4 regions of the Alloalcanivorax xenomutans genome follow, and region 1 is predicted to be linked to each of the others. Evidence: predicted binding sites of a transcription regulator. Region 1 holds the regulator's gene; each other region holds the start of a gene.
The links. The regulator sigma-54, encoded in region 1, starts transcription at its own class of promoters, with help from an activator protein. The targets are predictions, from matches to a motif close to TGGCACNNNNNTTGCTNT.
Positions count from the first base shown of each region.

Region 2: a site for sigma-54 is predicted at 2,572-2,589, ahead of glnA (glutamate--ammonia ligase). Genes of this name have one in related genera too.
Region 3: a site for sigma-54 is predicted at 1,788-1,805, ahead of RYH70_RS07345 (ANTAR domain-containing response regulator). Genes of this name have one in related genera too.
Region 4: a site for sigma-54 is predicted at 1,525-1,542, ahead of atzF (allophanate hydrolase). Genes of this name have one in related genera too.

Region 1 is NZ_CP136538.1:3,465,359-3,470,173, forward strand. Features, by position in the region: gene lptC (LPS export ABC transporter periplasmic protein LptC) at 1-500, shown strand, start outside; gene lptA (lipopolysaccharide transport periplasmic protein LptA) at 475-1,137, shown strand; gene lptB (LPS export ABC transporter ATP-binding protein) at 1,140-1,865, shown strand; gene RYH70_RS15890 (RNA polymerase factor sigma-54) at 2,013-3,479, shown strand; gene hpf (ribosome hibernation-promoting factor, HPF/YfiA family) at 3,548-3,847, shown strand; gene ptsN (PTS IIA-like nitrogen regulatory protein PtsN) at 3,856-4,329, shown strand; gene rapZ (RNase adapter RapZ) at 4,402-4,815, shown strand, end outside.
Region 2 is NZ_CP136538.1:603,856-608,670, reverse strand. Features, by position in the region: gene RYH70_RS02965 (transposase) at 1-891, shown strand, start outside; gene glnA (glutamate--ammonia ligase) at 1,058-2,464, opposite strand; gene RYH70_RS02955 (sulfurtransferase TusA family protein) at 2,690-2,932, opposite strand; gene RYH70_RS02950 (tRNA (5-methylaminomethyl-2-thiouridylate)-methyltransferase) at 2,935-4,020, opposite strand; gene RYH70_RS02945 (sulfatase-like hydrolase/transferase) at 4,102-4,815, opposite strand, start outside.
Region 3 is NZ_CP136538.1:1,557,547-1,562,361, forward strand. Features, by position in the region: gene RYH70_RS07335 (ABC transporter permease) at 1-840, shown strand, start outside; gene RYH70_RS07340 (ABC transporter ATP-binding protein) at 849-1,685, shown strand; gene RYH70_RS07345 (ANTAR domain-containing response regulator) at 1,828-2,433, shown strand; gene RYH70_RS07350 (CmpA/NrtA family ABC transporter substrate-binding protein) at 2,436-3,596, shown strand; gene metE (5-methyltetrahydropteroyltriglutamate--homocysteine S-methyltransferase) at 3,983-4,815, opposite strand, start outside.
Region 4 is NZ_CP136538.1:761,616-766,430, forward strand. Features, by position in the region: gene atzF (allophanate hydrolase) at 1-1,485, opposite strand, end outside; gene RYH70_RS03630 (LysR family transcriptional regulator) at 1,660-2,562, opposite strand; gene atzD (cyanuric acid amidohydrolase) at 2,687-3,769, shown strand; gene RYH70_RS03640 (BMP family ABC transporter substrate-binding protein) at 3,795-4,815, shown strand, end outside.

The DNA of each region.
Region 1 (4,815 bases):
TGATGACCCTGCACGAATGGGGCAACCCCTTGGAAGGCGATAACGAAGCGTTCCTCAGCGCCCCGGCCATCACCGCCGAAAACATCGTCGCCCGTCAGTTCAACCGCGACAGCGGCGAAGTGGAATACCGGCTTCTGGCCAACAATCTGGAACAGTACGAACGCGAAGCGCTGACGCTGCTCGATCACCCGGACCTGAGCCTGAACAACGGCAACAACCAGTGGACCATCCAGGCCGACAATGGTGAAGTACGCGACAACGGCGATCTGATCGTCTTCGAAAACAACGTCGAGGCGGTCAGCAAGAACAACGGCGTCACCCTCGACACCCGGGAGCTGCACTACCTGAGCGGCGATCGCCAGGTTTCCGCCCCGGACACCGTCCATATGCGACACAGTGAAGGCAGCACCCGGGCGGGCAGCATGGACGCGGACCTGGACACCGGGCGCATGACTCTCAAGCAAGGAGTAGTAAGTGAATTCAAAGGACCCAAGCCATAACGGTCCGGTGCATGGCCCGCTGCGCCGCTGGCGCGCGGTAATAGCCGCCGCCATTCTGGTTCCAGCGCTGGCCGTGGCCCAGTCCGGCGCCGAGGGCCCGGTGGAGGTCAGCGCCAACCAGGCCGTGTTCGAACGGGACGCCGGCACTGGCGTATACCGGGGTGACGCCGAACTGATTCAGGGTAACCGTCAACTCAACGCCGATGTCTTGCGGCTGTTCACCGAGAACGAGCAACTGGTGCGGGTGGAAGCCACCGGCAGCCCGGTACGCATGCGTGAAGGCAAGGATCTGAACGCCCACGCCGACAAACTGGTCTACGATCTCAAGCGCCGCCGTCTGATCCTCACCGGCAACGCCTACGTGCAACATCAGGGCAACACCTTCGAAGGGGCCCGGGTGGAATATGATCTCAACTCCCGGCGCATGGACGCCAGCAGCGAGGGCGACAAACGGGTGCGGCTGGTGATTCCGGCCGCCAACGCCTCCCAGGCCCGGAACGGCGACAGCGGCGGCGAGGAGTCGCAAAACGGCGAAGGCAACCCAGGCGAGGACGGCAGCTCGACCCAGTCGCCCGCTAACAGCACGCCGGCCACCGCGCCGGACAACAGCACCCCCAATGATGCGGAGACCCCCTGACCATGGCGAAACTGAATGCCCGCCAACTGGCCAAAAGCTATAAGGGGCGCCGCGTCATCGAGGACGTCTCCCTGGAAGTGGAAGCGGGCCAGATCGTCGGCCTGCTGGGCCCCAACGGCGCCGGCAAGACCACCTGCTTTTACATGATCGTCGGGTTGGTGGAAGCGGACGCGGGGCGCATCGAGATCAACGGCGAGGACATCACCCACCTGCCCATGCACGGGCGCGCCAAGCGCGGTATCGGCTATCTGCCTCAGGAGGCGAGCATCTTCCGCCGCCTGACCGTGGAACAGAACATCATGGCGATCCTCGAAACCCGCAAGGAACTGAGCAAAGCCGAGCGTGAGCAGGAGTTGAACAACCTGCTCGAGGAATTTCACATCACCCATATCCGCGACAGCATGGGCATGAGCCTGTCCGGCGGCGAACGGCGGCGGGCGGAGATCGCCCGCGGCCTGGCCACGGACCCCGCGTTCATTTTGCTCGATGAACCGTTCGCCGGGGTGGACCCGATCTCGGTGAATGACATCAAAGGCATCATTCGCCATCTCAAGGATCGCGGCATCGGCGTGCTGATCACCGACCACAACGTGCGTGAAACGCTGGACATTTGCGATACCGCCTATATCTGCAGCGCCGGCCACATTATCGCCGAGGGCGATTCCCAGACCATCCTTGGCAATCAGCAGGTCCGCGACGTTTATCTGGGCGCCGACTTCCGGCTGTAGCCCCTTGGAAATCGCGGTCAACGGAGCCCTTACTCTTTTTCAATTGTAATTTCAACATTGGCATACATATTGCTTAAATAAATTGCGAAGCGTTGAAAGACGCTGCTATTCTGCCGCCTTGGCGATTCACCAGACCACCAAGGCAGTATGAAACCGAGTCTACAACTCCAGATCGGCCAGCAGCTCACCATGACGCCGCAGTTGCAGCAGGCGATTCGCTTGCTGCAACTGTCGACGCTGGACCTGCGCCAGGAAATCCAGCAGGCGGTGGAAACCAACCCCCTGTTGGAACTCGAAGAAGGGAGCGAAGCCTACACCGAGGACGACACCCCCGCCGATGACGATTGGGAAGCGGAGGAAATGGACCTCGAACGCGACGAGGCCCTGGACGACCTGGTGGAAGGGCCGGTGGAGAGCGACAGTGAATGGGATGACCTCTATGTGGGCCAGTCCGGTTCCGGCTCGGGCAACGGCGAGGACGATGACGCCGATGCCTGGCAACAGCGCCACGTCGCTCCGGTCACCCTCCAGGATCATCTGCTCTGGCAACTCAACCTCAGCCCAATGAGTGATCGGGACCGTGTCATCGCCGGCATCCTCATCGACGCCCTCGACCACCGTGGCTACCTGTCCCTACCCCTGGATGATGTGATCGACACCGCCGAGCGGCAAATATCCGATGCCGATGATCCGGTGGAGGAAGACGAAGTGGTGGCGGTCCTGCATCGGCTGCAGCAGTTCGACCCGATCGGCGTGGCCAGCCGCGACCTGGCCGAATGCCTGGGCGTGCAATTGCGCCAACAACCCGCAGACACTCCACACCTGGCCACCGCGACCGCCCTGCTGGAACATCTCGCGCTACTGGAAAAGCACGACTATGCCGGACTACGCCGCGCCATGGGGGTGACGGAAAGCGATCTCCTCGACGCTCTGGCGTTGTTGCGCACCTTGGATCCAGCCCCGGGCGAACAAATCGGCGGCGAGGTGGCGGAGTACGCGGTTCCCGACGTGGTGGTACGCCCCTTCCGCGGCGGCTGGCGGGTGGAACTGAACGAGGAAGTCCTGCCCAAGGTCAACCTGAACGCCCAGTACGCCCGGCTGGCCCGCCGCACCGAGGGCGAGGACGGCCAGTACCTGCGCAACTGCATGCAGGAAGCGCGCTGGTTCCTGAAAAGCCTGCAAAGCCGTAATGACACCCTGCTGAAGGTGGCCCGGCGCATCGTCGAGGTGCAGCAGGACTTCTTCCACTATGGCGAGGAAGCCATGAAACCGCTGGTGCTGGCGGATATCGCCGAGGCGGTGGAGATGCACGAATCCACCATCAGCCGGGTCACCAATCAAAAGTTCATGCTCACGCCCCGCGGGGTGTTCGAACTGAAATATTTCTTTTCCAGTCACGTGGACACGGAAGGCGGCGGTGAATGTTCTTCCACCGCCATTCGTGCCATCATTAAGAAGCTGGTCGCCGCCGAGAACCCTCGCAAGCCGCTCAGCGACAATAAGCTGGCCAGTTTGCTCAATGAGCAAGGGATCAAGGTGGCGCGCCGGACCGTCGCCAAGTATCGAGAGGCGATGCGAATCCCGTCTTCCAGCGCTCGCAAACGCCTGGTTTGACGACGCGGGAAACGGCTTATAACCCGGGCCAGCGGCCGGGGTTAAATAACGAGGCAAAGGAGCCAGCTATGCAAATCAACATCAGTGGCCATCACCTGGATATCACCGAAGCCCTTCGTGATTATGTGGACGACAAGTTTTCCAAGCTGGAACGGCATTTCGACCAGATCACCAGCATTCAGGTAATCCTGTCCCCGGAGCCGAACACCCACAAAGCGGAATCCACCATCCACATTTCCGGCGGCGAAGTCTTCGCCACCGCCGAGGCCGGTGACATGTACGCGGCTATTGATGCCCTGACCAGTAAGCTGGATCGTCAGATTCTCAAACACAAGGAGAAGACCGTGAGCCGCAAGCACGGTCACTAAGCGGATCTATGCGAGTACGAGAACTTCTCACCGAGGACCGCACCCATAACGGTATCGAGGTGGGTAGCAAAAAACGCCTTCTGGATCAGGTTGCCGAGCTGGCCGCGGCCAGTTGCGGCGACCTCGGCGCCCAGGAAGTGTTCGATGCACTGGTGGCCCGGGAGCGCCTGGGCTCCACCGGTATCGGTGAAGGCATCGCCATCCCCCACTGCCGACTCGGACGCTGCGAGCAAGCGGTGGGCCTGCTGCTGAAACTGGCCGAACCGGTGGACTTCGATGCCGTGGATGGCCGTCCGGTGGATCTGGTGTTCGTTCTGCTGGTGCCCGAACAGAACCCCGAACAGCACCTCAAGACCCTGAGTCACCTGGCCAACCTGTTCAACGACGAGGATTACCGGCGTGAGCTGCGCCAGGCCACGGACGATCATCAACTCTATATTACCGCCGTGGAGTCAGAGGCCGAATTGCGTCTGGCTTCATAAGCTGCGACAGGGCCCATGCGGCCGGTTCTCCCCGGCCCGGGCGTCTTTTGGGGGAAGAAAGCGTCAATCGCCATGAAACTGACCATTCTCAGCGGCCGGTCCGGCTCCGGTAAGACCACGGCTCTGCAAGCACTGGAAGACCACGGTTATTACTGCGTGGACAACCTGCCTCTGGGCCTGCTGCCACAACTGGCCGGACAGTTGGATGACGAGGACCGCGTGCTCGAGCGGGTGGCGGTGGGCATCGATGCCCGTAACCTGCCAAGGCAATTGCTGGCCTTTCCCTCCACCCTGGCGGAACTGCGCAAGTTGCAGGTGGAAACGGAAATCATCTTTCTCGACGCCGATCACGGCACCCTGCTCAAACGCTTCAGCGCCACCCGGCGCCCCCACCCACTCAGCGGCGATGATCGCACCCTGGCCGATGCCATTGCCTATGAAGCCGAGCTGCTCTCCGACATCCGCATGCGCGCGGATCTGGTGATC
Region 2 (4,815 bases), 1.7 Mb from region 1:
CTGGTGATCCACCATCAGGACCTGAACCAAACCCTCACCATCGACAATACGCCCCAAGCCATCCGCCAATGGCTGGCCACCCTCCCCGAGGGCTGCGATATCGCCATTGAGGCGACCAGCACCTATCACATGGACATTACCGAGCGCGCACACGCCAAGGGGCATCGGGTCTATGTGGTGGACGGTTACCGCCTCAGCAACTACCGCAAAGGCGTTGGAGGGCGGGCCAAGACGGATCTGGCCGATGCCCAGTTGCTGGCCCGCCATCTGCACAAGGAGAAAGACGAGTTACGCCCGTGGAGCCCGCCCCCAAAGGCGTACCGGATGCTGCAGAGCCTGCTGCGTCGCCGGGCCGCCTTGGTTAAGGCCCGCACGGCATTACGTCAGAGCCTGAGCGGAGAACCGGAGCTCAAGGCCCCTCTGCGTGCCCTGATCGCCAAAATGGACCGGATTGACTCTCTGATCCAGAAACGGCTCAAGAGCGCGGTGAGCGCCGCCGGCTTACAGACTCAGGTCCAACGCTGCGACGCGATCGACGGGGTCGGCGAGATCACCGCCACCGCCTTGGTCATGGCCTTCCTGAGAGGGGACTTCACCAATAGCGATGCCTTCGTTGCCTTCCTGGGGTTGGATGTCCGGGTCCGTGACTCCGGCAAACTCACCGGCAAGCGTAAGCTGACCAAACAAGGAGATACGGAGGTCAGGCGACTGCTGCACTGTGCCGCCATGAGTGCGTCTCGACACCCGGTCTGGCGCGCCTTCTATCAGCGCTATCGGGACCGGGGACTGCACACCACGCAAGCCTTGGTGATCCTGGCCCGGAAGATCGCTCGCACCGCCTTCGCCCTGATGAAGCAGCAACAAGAATATTGCCCCGCAAAGCTCTTCTAAGCATTGCGGGGCACCATAGAATCTCCCACAGCGGCTTCGTGGCCCTTTCTGTGTCAGCGATCAACGTTGCTAGAGCCCGGAACACCCATTCCCGCTATTCCGCAATGAACCACAAAAAAAGGCCCCGCCGGAGCGGGGCCTTGCAACTGCCGGGAACTTGGGATTCTTAGCAGCTGTAGTACATGTCGAACTCGACCGGGTGCGGGGTCATGTTCAGACGTTCGATCTCTTCACGCTTGAGCTGGATGTAGCCGTCCAGCATGTCCTTGGTGAACACGTCGCCCGCCATCAGGAACTCGTAGTCCGCTTCCAGGCAATCCAGAGCCATGGTCAGGGTGTGAGCCACGGTCGGGATGCCCTTGGCTTCCTCGGCCGGCAGATCGTACAGATCCTTGTCCATGGCGTCGCCCGGGTGCATCTTGTTCTTGATGCCGTCCAGGCCGGCCATCAGCAGCGCCGCGAAACACAGGTACGGGTTGGCGGACGGATCCGGGAAGCGCGCCTCGATACGACGGGCTTTCGGGCTGTTCACCCACGGAATCCGGATGGAAGCGGAACGGTTGCGGGCGGAGTACGCCAGCATTACCGGCGCTTCGAAACCGGGCACCAGACGCTTGTAGGAGTTGGTGGAACCGTTGGTGAAGGCGTTGATGGCGCGAGCGTGCTTGATGATACCGCCGATGAAGTACAGGGCTTCCTCGGACAGTCCCGCGTAGCTGTCGCCGGCAAACAGGTTCTTGCCGTCCTTGGCCAGGGACACGTGCACGTGCATACCGGAACCGTTGTCACCGATCAGCGGCTTGGGCATGAAGGTGGCGGTCTTGCCATAAGCATGAGCCACGTTGTGAACGCAGTACTTCAGGATCTGAACTTCGTCGGCCTTGGCGGTCAGGGTGTTGGCGCCAACACCGATTTCGCACTGGCCGGCGGTGCCCACTTCGTGGTGGTGCACTTCGATTTCCAGGCCCATCTGCTCCATGGCGGCGCACATGGCGGCGCGCAGGTCGTGCAGGGAATCCACCGGCGGTACCGGGAAGTAGCCGCCTTTCACACCCGGACGGTGACCGATGTTGTTCTTCTCGAACTCATCGGCGGACACCCAGGCCGCTTCTTCGGAGTAGATGTTGTACATGGCGCCGGACATGTCGGACTTCCACTGTACGGAATCAAACACGAAGAATTCCGGCTCCGGACCGAACAGGGCGCTGTCGGCGATGCCGGTGGACTTCAGGTATTCCTCGGCGCGCTGGGCCACGGAGCGGGGATCGCGCTCGTAGCCCTGCATGGTGGAGGGCTCGACGATGGTGCAACGCAGGTTCAGGGTGGTAACGTCGGTGAACGGATCGATCACCGCGGAACTGTCGTCCGGCATCATGATCATGTCGGACTCGTTGATACCTTTCCAGCCAGCGATGGAAGAACCATCGAACATCTTGCCGTCCTGGAAGAAGTCTTCGTCCACTTCCGAACTCGGGATGGTGACATGCTGCTCCTTACCCCGGCTATCGGTAAAACGCAGATCGACCCACTTCACGTCGTTATCTTTGATCAGCTTCAGCGTCTTTTCAGACATTGTAGAACGTCCTCCTGGAACGGGTATGTGTCTGGCATTCAGTGGTATCGGCGGGCCGACCACTCGAAGCCGCTATTCTCGGGCACTCGGCCCCGCATGCCAATAGGAGAGCAAATTACGTGCCAGCCCTTTTTTAGCGCATCCGGGCCGCAACGCCCCGAAATCGGCCGGTATATTCGGACAGGAAAGCACCAATACCGTGCACTCTCAATAAAAAACGCACCATTATAGTGCAATTGAGGGTTCTCCAACTTCGAGCGTCACCCTCACCTCGTGGCCCTCTTCCCGGGTTTCCAGCACCGCATGTCCATTGATCCGGCACCAGGCGGGAATGTCGTTGAGCGCCCCCGGGTCGGTACAGATCACCGTCAGGGTATCGCCTTGCCGGAGTGTGTTCACTTGATTCTGGGTTTTGATCACCGGCATCGGGCACAGCAACCGGCGAGCGTCCAGTTCGTGATGGCTCATGGTTATACCATCCATTCCGGCGCGACCTGATCCGGCGTCGCCGGCCGGACCGGCAACTGACGGGCCACGCCGCTGGGATCGCGCACTTCCACCACCACCTCGTCATCGGTTCGCCCTTTGGAATAACGGGCGACGATGGCGGCTGCCTGGCGCAACTCGTCGTCGGACGCCAACGTGCCGTCGATCAGAGCCAGCGGACCGGGGCAGCTCGACGTGGTGATGCTGGTGAACTGATATCGATAGCCTTCCAGGAAGCGGTTCTCCCCTTCCTCGCGGCTGATGATCAGCTTGTAGTGCGGCGCCGGGCGGATATGCCGCCCCACCTTCAGCAGCATGATGTCGTCCAGCTCGTAACGCCGTTCGTTACGAGCCTGCCAAAGATCCGCCAGCTTGCGCGAATAGGACTCATCGGTAAGGAAGCAACAGCCGCCGGCGGGCTGGGCGAAGTCATCCAGGCCAAAACGTTTGGCCAGCGCCATTTGCGGCTTACGGTTGCGGCCGGAGAAGTCGTGCAATCGGCTGCGATCCACCCAGCCTTCCCGTTCCGGCAGGGTCTCCGGCAGGTTCTTGGCGCTGAGCGGGCGCAACAGGCGATCATCGGCGCCGGATTCGCGGCTGATGATCGGCATGGTTTCCTTGCGCTGACTCTTGGGACGCTGCCCCACCACCTCACCGGTGATGATGAAATCGAACCCCTTCTCGCCGGCCAGTTCCCGAGCCTTGTTCAGCATCAGGGTGGCCTTATTGACCATGAAAATCTTGCAGTCCAGGCAGGGGTTCAGATTGGCGCCATAGCCGTGTTTCGGATTGAGCACCACATCCTTGTACTCTTCCGAAATATCCACGATATGCAGCTTGATACCCAGCTGCTCGGCGACCCAAAGCGCGTTGTTGCGCTTGTTTTTGTCCTGGTCCTTTTTACGGATGGCGTGAGTATGGCCTTCCACACAGAAGCCGGTGAAGAAATTCACCCCTTCGACGTGGATGCCTTGTTCCTGCATGACTTTCACCGCCAGCATGGAGTCCAGGCCGCCGGAAACCAGGGCGATGGCGCGTCGTTGCAGCGTTTGAGGGGCTGACTCGGTCATAGGGCGGCTCGCGTGCCGGTCAAAAAGTGGGCGACGGAGTATAGCAAACCCGACCCGGGTAACACTATCCGCGCCGGCGCCTCAACGACCGCCCGAAAAAAACCGGGACATATCCCCCAGCACCTCCACCAGCCGGCGCTGAAGCCGGGCCATCACCGCATCCTCATCCTTCACCGGGGTATCGTCGGCACGGCTGACCGCCATTTCGAACAGACCGCCGGCGCGCACCGGCATCGCCACCTTGTATTCCGGGCCGAGATACGCCACCGCATCCCAGCTCGCCGCCAGGCGATAGCGATCATCAGGCACCTGGTCCAGCGGCACGCCCACGGCATAATCGCGCGGTTCGTTCTCCACCCCCAGGCGGCTCAACAACGTCGGAGCCAGATCCAAATGGCTGGTGGGCTTGTCCACCACCGCCGGCGCGATGCCCGGGCCGGCCAGTACCAGTGGAACGTGGACTTGCTGATTATGAAACTCGGAATTGTGTCCCCAGCGGCCGTTCTCCATGAACTCCTCACCGTGATCGCCGGTGATTACCAGGATGGTGTTGTCCAGCAGGTTGCGTTCGGCCATGCCATCCAACAGCCTGCCCAGTTGCTGGTCCAGGTGATGAGAGGCGTTCACATAGCGGTTAAAAATACCGCCGATGTCCTGTTCCAGGTCCATGGTGGCGTAGTTGAAGTTCTTCAGATAATCCGGCCGGATCACGCTTTCCTCGGGGAAGTAATAGCGCGCGTGAGGGGACTCGAAAAACAGAAAGCCGAAGAACGGTTTCGCCGCGTCCCGTTGATC
Region 3 (4,815 bases), 1.9 Mb from region 1:
CAAACATCGCTGGGGCAGTTTCCCGGCCCCGCCACCGTATGGGAGCAAGCCCAGGCGCTCTACCAGGAGCATCGTCAAGGGCGGCAGCGGGAAGCGGCCTTCCATGAGCGTCAGGAAAAATACATCGAGACGCGCCTGGCGCAGCAACCGGACTGGCAACCGGTGCGCCGGGACTATACCGGTGCGCCCACCTTCTTCGATCAGGTCGGAACCAGTCTGATTACCGTGATGAGCGGCTTTCTGCTGGCCTCGGCGCTGGCCATACCGCTGGGCATCGTGGTCGGCCTGAGCGCCGGCGTGCACGCGTCGGTGAATCCGCTGATCCAGATTTTCAAACCGGTATCGCCGCTGGCCTGGCTGCCGCTGGTGACCATGGTGGTCAGTGCCGTGTACACCAGCAGTGATCCCTGGCTGGCCAAGTCGTTTCTCACTTCCATGTTCACCGTCACGCTGTGTTGTTTATGGCCCACCTTGCTGAACACCGCGGTTGGCGTGACCTCGGTGAGCAGCGATCTGACCAATGTGTCGCGGGTGTTGCGTCTTAATGCTTTCGAGCATGTGCGCCGCATTGTGTTGCCCTCGGCGCTGCCGATGATGTTCACCGGCCTGCGATTGAGTCTGGGAATCGCCTGGATGGTGCTGATCGCCGCGGAAATGCTGGCGCAGAATCCGGGCCTCGGAAAGTTCGTCTGGGATGAATTCCAGAACGGCAGCTCCCAGTCACTGGGCCGCATCATGGTGGCGGTGCTGGTGATCGGGTTGATCGGTTTTCTGTTGGACCGGTTGATGCTGGCGCTGCAACGGTTTCTGGTATGGGACAAGAGCGCCGCGCAGCGCTAGGGGGATTTATGACAGCGTTATTGGAACTATCCAACGTAGGCATGACCTTTGATACACCCACCGGGCGTTTCGAAGCCTTGAAGGGGGTGAACCTGAAAATCGCCGCCGGTGAATTCGTGTCGCTGATCGGTCACTCTGGTTGCGGCAAATCCACCGTGTTGAACATTGTCGCCGGCTTGCTGCGCGCCACCGATGGCGGCGTGATTCTGGAGCGGCGGGAAGTCACCGAGCCTGGCCCGGAACGGGCGGTAGTGTTCCAGAATCACTCGCTGCTGCCCTGGCTCACCGCCTTTGAGAACGTGGAACTGGCGGTGCGCCAGGTGTTCCGAAAACAGAAAAGCAAAAAGGAAATGCGAGACTGGGTGGCCTATAACCTGGAGCTGGTGCACATGGCGCATGCCATGGACAAGACCCCTCAAGAGATCTCCGGCGGCATGAAGCAGCGGGTGGGCATTGCCCGGGCGCTGGCCATGCAACCGCGCGTGCTGCTCATGGATGAGCCTTTCGGCGCGCTGGACGCGCTTACCCGCGCCCACCTGCAGGATTCACTGATGGCGATTCACGCGCAACTGGGCACCACCGTGATCATGATCACCCACGATGTGGACGAGGCGGTGCTGTTGTCCGATCGCATCGTGATGATGAGCAACGGCCCGTCCGCCACCATCGGCGAAGTGCTGCCAGTGGCGCTGCCACGCCCCAGGGACCGGTTGGCGTTGGCGGACGATCCCGTTTACCACCGCTGCCGGCAAAAGGTGCTGCGGTTTCTGTATGAAAAGCAAAACAAGGTCACCGCCTTGCCCAGCCGTCCGGACCCGGCGCCGCCGCAGCGGCGGCAGGCGTAATCGGCGTCATGACGGTGCGGATCAGGGCGCGGGTTTGCACCTGATCGGTGCGTTTCCCGCGCCCCCGTCCGTGCGCGGCATGAAAACCGGGCCATGACCGCTTGGCACAGCGGTTGCTACAACCGGGGGGAAGCCAACCAACATGGATGCCGACAAGCCCATGCCATTGAAGATCATGCTGGTGGACGATCAGCCGCCGCGGGCAGCGATGCTTGAGCGGGCCCTGGAAGATGAAGGGCACGTCATTCTGTGCCGCCTCACCAGCGCCGCCGGTTTGTCACAGAAAGTGATGGCGTGCAATCCGGACATGGTGATCGTCGATATGAACGCGCCGGACCGCGATACGCTGGAGAGTATGGCGCTGGTGCAGCGCGACATGCCCCGTCCCATCGTCATGTTCTGTGGCCAGGACGACGAGGATCTGATTGTCGCCGCCTTGCGCGCTGGCGTCAGCGCCTATGTGGCCGGTGAAACCGACCTGTCCCGGGTGCGCGGCGTGATGCGGGTGGCCACCGCCCGCTTCCGTGAGTACCAAGCGCTTCGAGAGGAGTTGGAGAAGACCCGGGAGGCGCTGGAGGAGCGCAAGCTGATCGAGCGCGCCAAGGGCTTGTTGATGCAACGGCGCCGCCTCAATGAGCAGGACGCCTACACCATGCTGCGGCGGCAGGCCATGAACACCGGGCAACCTCTGATCCAGGTGGCCCGTTCGGTGTTGGATTACGCCGATCTGTTGAAAGCCCAGGGGTGACGATGAAGCAAACTCAGCATGTCCGCATTGGCTATATGCCGCTCACCGACAGCCTGCCGCTGGTGGTGGCCCAGCAAGCCGGTTATTTCGCCGATGAAGGACTGGAGGTGGAACTGCAGCCGGAATGGAGCTGGGCCAGCCTGCGTGATCGCTTGCTGGTGGGGCAGGTGAACGCGGCGCCGATGCTGGCGCCCATGTTATTGGGCACATCGCTCGGCCTGGGTTGCATCAAGAAACCGCTGGCCACCGCCTTTTCCATGGGCGTCAACGGTAATGGCGTGACCGTGTCGCCGATGCTGTACCACGGTTTGTGCGCGCTGGCGCCGGGGCCCTCGCCCCAGGACATGGCGGTGGCGCTGAACAAGCTGGTGGCGGCCCGGGCCAGCGCCGGTGACGCGCCGCTGGTACTGGCGGTGGTGTTCCCGTTTTCCTGTCACGCCTATCAATTGCGTCACTGGCTGGCGGTGGCCGGACTCGACCCGGACCACGACGTCAAACTGGTGGTGCTGCCGCCCTCGCAAATGGTGGATCACCTGCGATTGGGTCATATCGACGGCTTCTGCGTGGGTGAACCCTGGAACAGTCTGGCGGCGCTCACCGGTGCCGGACATTGCATTCTGTCCGGCTACCAGATCTGGGAGAACGCGCCGGAAAAAGTGCTGGCGGTGACCCGTGAGTGGGCGGCGGCCCATCCGGATGCCCACCGCGCTCTGCTGCGCGCCCTGTATCGGGCGGCGGCCCATGCCGATGAGCGTCTGCAAGAGTGCCTTGAGTGGCTGGCGCATCCGGCCTGGCTGGGCGTGCCGGCGGAAGTGATCGGCGCGCCGTTTTCCCAGCGCTTGCCCGGCGGGCTCACTGGTCAGCCGTTTCCGCGTCATCACTTCCATGTCTTCTCCGCCTACCAGGCCAATTTTCCCTGGCGCTCGGACGCGGAATTTCTGCTCGGCGAGATGCAGCGATGGCGGCAGGGCCGCATCGAAGAGACAAGCACTTTCGCCGCGCAATGCTACCGCACGGATCTGTATCGGGACGCGGTGGGGGATCTGACCAATCTGCCGAAGGTGGATCACAAGCCGGCGGAAAGGCACGCCGGCCAGTGGCGGCTACCCGGCGATCCAGCGCCGGTGGAACTGGGGCCGGACCGGTTGTTGCAGGTGGAGTGAGGGCTTCATCGGGGGGGCACGGGTCTGTACGAAGGCCTTCCGGGAACGCCGTGAATACGTCCATGTAGGCTCCCGGTTTGACGTCCCTGTCAAACAGGGTCCCGGAAGGCCTTCGTACAGACCCGCTTGGAGTGAACCGCCGCGTTTGGGGCTCCGACAACGACGAACCTTTCAGGACAGGAGAAATCGCACTCTCACCTCTGCATGACGTTTTTCAGAGGTTTCACAGTGGTTGAAAGAACGCCTGTGCTTGCCGGTTACCTCGAAGCGGAGCCGCGTTACGCCTTTGCGGGACTCTGCTTCACGGTGTTCCCGCAAAGGCGTAACGCGGCTCCGCTGTCCCTGATGGAGGATGACGGCTCCCGCTAAGCCGCCATGGACCTTTTTTACGCCGTGCGCAATTGCTTGGCGGCGGCCACCATGTTGGCCAGGGCGCCTTGGGTTTCTTCCCACTTGCGGGTTTTCAGGCCGCAATCCGGGTTGACCCACAGCCGTTCCTTGGGCAAACGCTCGGCGGCTTTTTCCATCAAGCCCACCATCCAGGCCACATCCGGTTCGTTGGGGGAGTGGATGTCATACACCCCCGGACCGATGTCGTTGGGGTACTGGAAGTCGCGGAACGCATCCAGCAGCTCCATATTGGAACGGGAGGTCTCGATGGTGATGACGTCCGCGTCCAGGGCGGCGATCGCCTCGATGATGTCGTTGAACTCGGAATAGCACATGTGAGTGTGGATCTGGGTGTCATCATCGACTCCCACGGTGGCCAGGCGGAAGCAGTCCACCGCCCAGTCCAGGTAGGCTTGCCATTCCCCCTGACGCAGCGGCAGGCCTTCGCGCAGGGCCGGCTCGTCGATCTGGATCACCTTGATGCCGGCGTTTTCCAGATCCCGCACTTCGTCACGCAGGGCCAGGGCGATCTGCTTGCAGGTTTCCGAGCGCGGCTGATCGTCGCGCACGAAGGACCATTGCAGAATCGTCACCGGGCCGGTGAGCATGCCTTTCACCGGTTTATCGGTCAGGGATTGGGCGTAGCGGGCCCATTCCACCGTCATCGGATTGGGGCGCCGCACGTCGCCGAAAATGATCGGCGGTTTCACGCAACGGGAACCGTAGCTCTGCACCCAGCCGAAGCGGGTGAAGGCGAAGCCCTCCAGCAGCTCACCGAAATACTCCACCATGTCATTGCGTTCGGCTTCGCCGTGCACCAGCACATCCA
Region 4 (4,815 bases), 1.8 Mb from region 1:
GGTTTCGGTGGCTTCCAGCAAGACGCCGCCGCGTTCGGTAAGTTGGCCATTCAGAGGCATGCCGCTGAGGTGGGCGCCCACCACAGCGATGGTGATGTGATCGGCGTCGTCTTTGCTGGCTTGCGCGGGGGTGACTCGCGGCAGATCGCCGCCCACGGCTCCGGCCTGCCAGGGCTGATGCCGTTGCCAGCGCCGCCCGAATTCGGCCAGGGCGGCGTCGTGCCAGGCCGGGCCGATCAGCGTGATACCACAGGGCAACCCGTCCTCGCGGAAGCCGCCGGGCAGGGCCAGGGCGCATTGGTCGAGCAGATTGACGAAGTTGGTCCAAACGCCGAGTTGGCTGTTGAGACGGATCGGATCGGCGTTGACCGCGTCGATGCGATAGATGCCCGGTGAGGTCGGCACCAGCAGCGCATCCACCTGGGACAGCAGCGCATCGGCCTGGCGTTTCAGATCCGCCAGTTTGTATTGCGCTCGGAAAGCATCGACCGCGCTCATGCCCTCGGCCACGCCGATGACATCGCGGATCACCGGCAGCAGCGCGTCCTGATTCTGCATCAAGGGTTCCGCCACGGAGTAACGCTCGGCTACCCAGGGGCCCTGATAGAGCAGGGCGGCGGTGTCGTGCAGCGCCTGCAGGTCCAGTGGCACTAATTCGGCGATGTCGGCCATGGCGCTGAGCTGCTGTTTCCAGGCCTGCTCCGCCTGAGTGTCGTCAAACCAGGGCAACTGATCGGGAATACCCAGTCGCGGTCTCGCCGGCAGGGCCTTGGGGCGTGCCGCCGGGTCCGGGCGGCTGTAGCCGTCCTCGGCATCGTAGCCGCGATACAGGTCGTAAACGGTTTCCGCATCCGCCACTGACAGGGCGAATACACTCACGCAATCCAGAGTCCGGCAAGCCGGTACCACGCCGCGAGTGCTCATGCTGCCCTTGGTGGGTTTCAGGCCGACGGTGTTGGTGAAACCGGCGGGCACACGACCGGAACCGGCGGTGTCGGTGCCCAGCGCGAACGGCACCAACCCCTGGGAAACCACGGCGGCGGAGCCGGAGCTGGAGCCGCCGGTGATGTAGTCCGGATTGAACGGATTGGGTACCGCGCCGTAGGGTGAGCGCACCCCGACCAGCCCGGTGGCCAGCTGATCCAGATTGGTTTTACCGACCAGAATGGCGCCGGCATCCAGCAACGCCTGTACCACCGGGGCGGTGTGGTCAGCGGTATAAGTGAAAGCGGGGCAGGCGGCGGTGGTCGGCAGACCGGCCACGTCAATGTTGTCTTTCACCGCGAAAGGAACGCCGTAAAGAGGCAGGGATGGATCGCTCAGTTGTTTGGCCCGGGCCACCAGAGCGGACTCGTCCAGCAGGTGAATCCACAGACTCCGCTCACTGTCACGCAGAGTCGTGTACAGCGCCTTCATTGCCGAGACCGGCGTGTAGTCTCCCGTCTGATAGGCGTCACGCCATTGTTCCAGAGTCCAGCCAAGCACGTTCGCATACCTCGTTGTATACCAGTAGGTATGCGAGTCAGTGCAAAGGCGGTGCCAACCTGGAACCGTGCGCTATATATAGGGAAATATCGCCTATTCGCCGGTGCCGGGGCGGGGATTATCCGGGCGGTCCGTGCGCTGTTCTGGGGCGCAGGCCCCAGAAAGGGGCAGGTATCAGGAGGTTTCCTCCCGCAGACGTTGCTTCAAATATTCGGCGAAGCGCGCGGTGGCTACTGGCAGCGAGCGGGAATGCTCCATGCACAAGGTCAGGCGGCCGCGCCGCAGGCCCCGATCGGACAGTGGCAGAGCATGCATGCCGCCGGGCAGATGAGCCGGTGGCATGCCGCTTTGTATTTGAAAGCACACGCCGCCGCTTTTGATGGCGAAGTTACGCATCATCTCGAAGGAGTTGGATTCCAGCGCCGGTTCCAGCCGTAGCGAGCGGCGGGCCAGAAATTCATCCAGCAGAGCACGCCCGCCCAGTGAGGTGTCCGGCACCGCCAGAGGGTAGGCGATACAGTCGGACAGACGAACCGACGCTCGTGCCGCCAGCGGATGATCCGGTGCCACGAACGCGCAGAGCCGTTGCTCCACTTCGAGAAGCGGCCGGATTTCGGCATCGGCCGGTGGATTGAATACCAGACCGATGTCCGCCTCGAACTCTTTCAGCCGGGTATGGATGTCGCCACGCCCGCAGATGTAGACGCGAAAACGGATCTTGGGGTGGCGCTGCTGAAAGGCCTCTATGGTCCTGGGCAGGAACTCGGCGGCCATGCCCTCGATGGCGGCAATGCGGACTTCCCCGCGCCGGACACTTCGCAAGTCCTCGATCTCCGAGAGCATGCGTTCCGAGTCGGCGATCTGCTTGCGGGCATAGGCGACGAAGAGTTCGCCGGCGGCGGTGAGCCGCACGCCGCGCGGTCGCCGTTCGAATAACGCCGTGCCGATTTCGTCTTCGATATCCAGGATGCGGCGATTGACCGCCGAGGACACCACGTTGAGTTGTTCCGCGGCTTTGCGAATGGAGCCGCTGCGGGCAACAGCGTCAACGTAACGGAGCAGACGCAGGTTATACATGAACGGGCTCTCCGATTGGGTGATGCCGTAACGGCATCGCAATGATGAAAAAATAGCGCTGGTTTGATTCGCTGGATAAATCTTATCGTGCTCCCGTTTCGAGGCCCACCGGAGATTACCCGTCATGAAAACCCGCGTTCACCGTTTCGCCACTGCCGCTCCTGACGATGTTTCCCCTCTGCGACGGGCGCTGGACGAAGGCGGGATCAACGCGGAAAAGGTGATCGCGATTCTCGGCAAGACCGAAGGCAACGGTTGCGTCAACGACTTCACTCGCGCGCTGTCCACCCTGGCGCTGACCCGGCTTTTCTCCGAGGTTCTGGGTCTGAGCGACGAAGCGGTGGCGGAACGCATTGCATTGGTCATGTCCGGTGGCACCGAAGGGGGATTGTCACCGCATATCCTGGTGTTCGAGGTGATGGACGAGCCCGCGCTCTCTACGTCGCCGGGGCTGGCGGCGGGCGTCGCGTTCACGCCGGCCTTTTTGCCGGAGCAGATCGGCCGGCGGGCGCAGATCGATGCCACCGCGCAAGCGGTACGCGAGGCCATGGCCCGTGCCGGCATCGAGCGCGACGAGGACGTGCATTTCGTGCAGATCAAATGCCCGTTGTTGACCTCCGCCCGCTGTGACGAGGCGGCCCGGCGGGGCGCCGCCGTCGCCACTACCGACACCTATGAGTCGATGGCGTATTCGCGCGGCGCTTCGGCGCTTGGCGTGGCGCTTGCATTGGGGGAGATCGAGCCGGCGCAACTGCGGGACGCCGCCGTTTGTCACGAGTTCGGCCTGTACTCCGGCCGCGCCAGTACTTCCGCCGGGATTGAATTGATGCGCAACGAAATCCTGGTGCTCGGTAACGCGCCGGGGTGGGACGCGGAATTCCGTATCGGCCATGACGTGATGGCCGATGCCCTGGACGCCGATGCCGTGACCCGCGCGCTTGCCCGGGTGCCCGGTGACGGTGCCGGTGAGTTGGTGGCGCTGCTGGCCAAGGCGGAACCGTCGCGCAACGGCCTGATTCGTGGTCACCGCCACATCATGTGGGATGACAGTGACATCAATGCCACCCGCCATGCCCGGGCCCTGGTTGGTGGGGTGTTGGCGGGACGTACCGGGCATACCGCCTTGTTTGTTTCCGGGGGCGCCGAACATCAGGGGCCGGATGGTGGCGGCCCCTTGGCGGTGATTACTCACGCGCTGATTTCTTAATGATCCAATTTACGAGGTCTCTCCGATGCCAATCCTGAATCGTCGTTCTTTCATCAAGGCCGCCGGTGTGCTCGGTGCCAGCGCGGCACCGCCGGTCAATCTGGCTCGCGCCGCCGACAAACCGGTGACCGTGGGTTTCATTTATGTCGGTGCCAAGGACGACTTCGGCTACAACCAGGCCCACGCCGAGGCGGCGGTGATCATCAAGGGGTTACCCAACGTCACCGTGATCGAGGAGGAAAACGTTCCGGAAACGGTGGCGGTGCAACGGTCCATGGAGGCGATGATCCGCCAGGATGGTGCCCAGCTTATTTTTCCCACCTCGTTCGGTTACTTCGACCCGCATGTGATCAAGGTGGCGCGCAAGTATCCGGAGGTGCGTTTCGCCCATTGTGGCGGGCTTTGGCAAAAAGGGGGGCACCCGGACAATGCCGGCAGCTTCTTCGGCTACATCGACGAGGGGCAGTACCTCAACGGTGTCGTCGCCGGACATATGAGCAAAAGCAAGAAGCTGGGGTTCGTGGCCGCCAAGCCGATCCCTCAAGTGTTACGTAATCTGAATGCCTTCACGCTTGGTGCGCGCTCGGTGGACCCTGAGATCACCACCACGGTGATTTTCACCGGCGACTGGTCATTGCCGGTGAAGGAAGCGGAAGCCGCCAACAGCCTCATCGACCAGGGCTGTGATGTGCTCACCTGTCACGTCGATGGTCCCAAAGTGTTGGTGGAAACCGCGGAGAAACGCGGTGTGATGACCTGCGGCTACCACGCCAGTCAGGCTGCGCTGGCGCCGAAAGGGTATCTCACCGGGGCCGAATGGAACTGGGAGACGCCCTACCGCGCCCACGTAATGGCTCTGCAGTCCGGAGCGCCAATGAACAACTTCATGCGTGGCGGTTTGAAGGAAGGGTTCGTCAAGACCTCGCCCTACGGGCCGGCGGTGAGTGACGCGGCCAAGGCGGCGGCGGACGCCGTCAAGGCCAGTATGTTCAAGAGCGAGTTCTCCATCTTTACCGGCCCGATCAGGAACAACGCCGGCGAGGTGA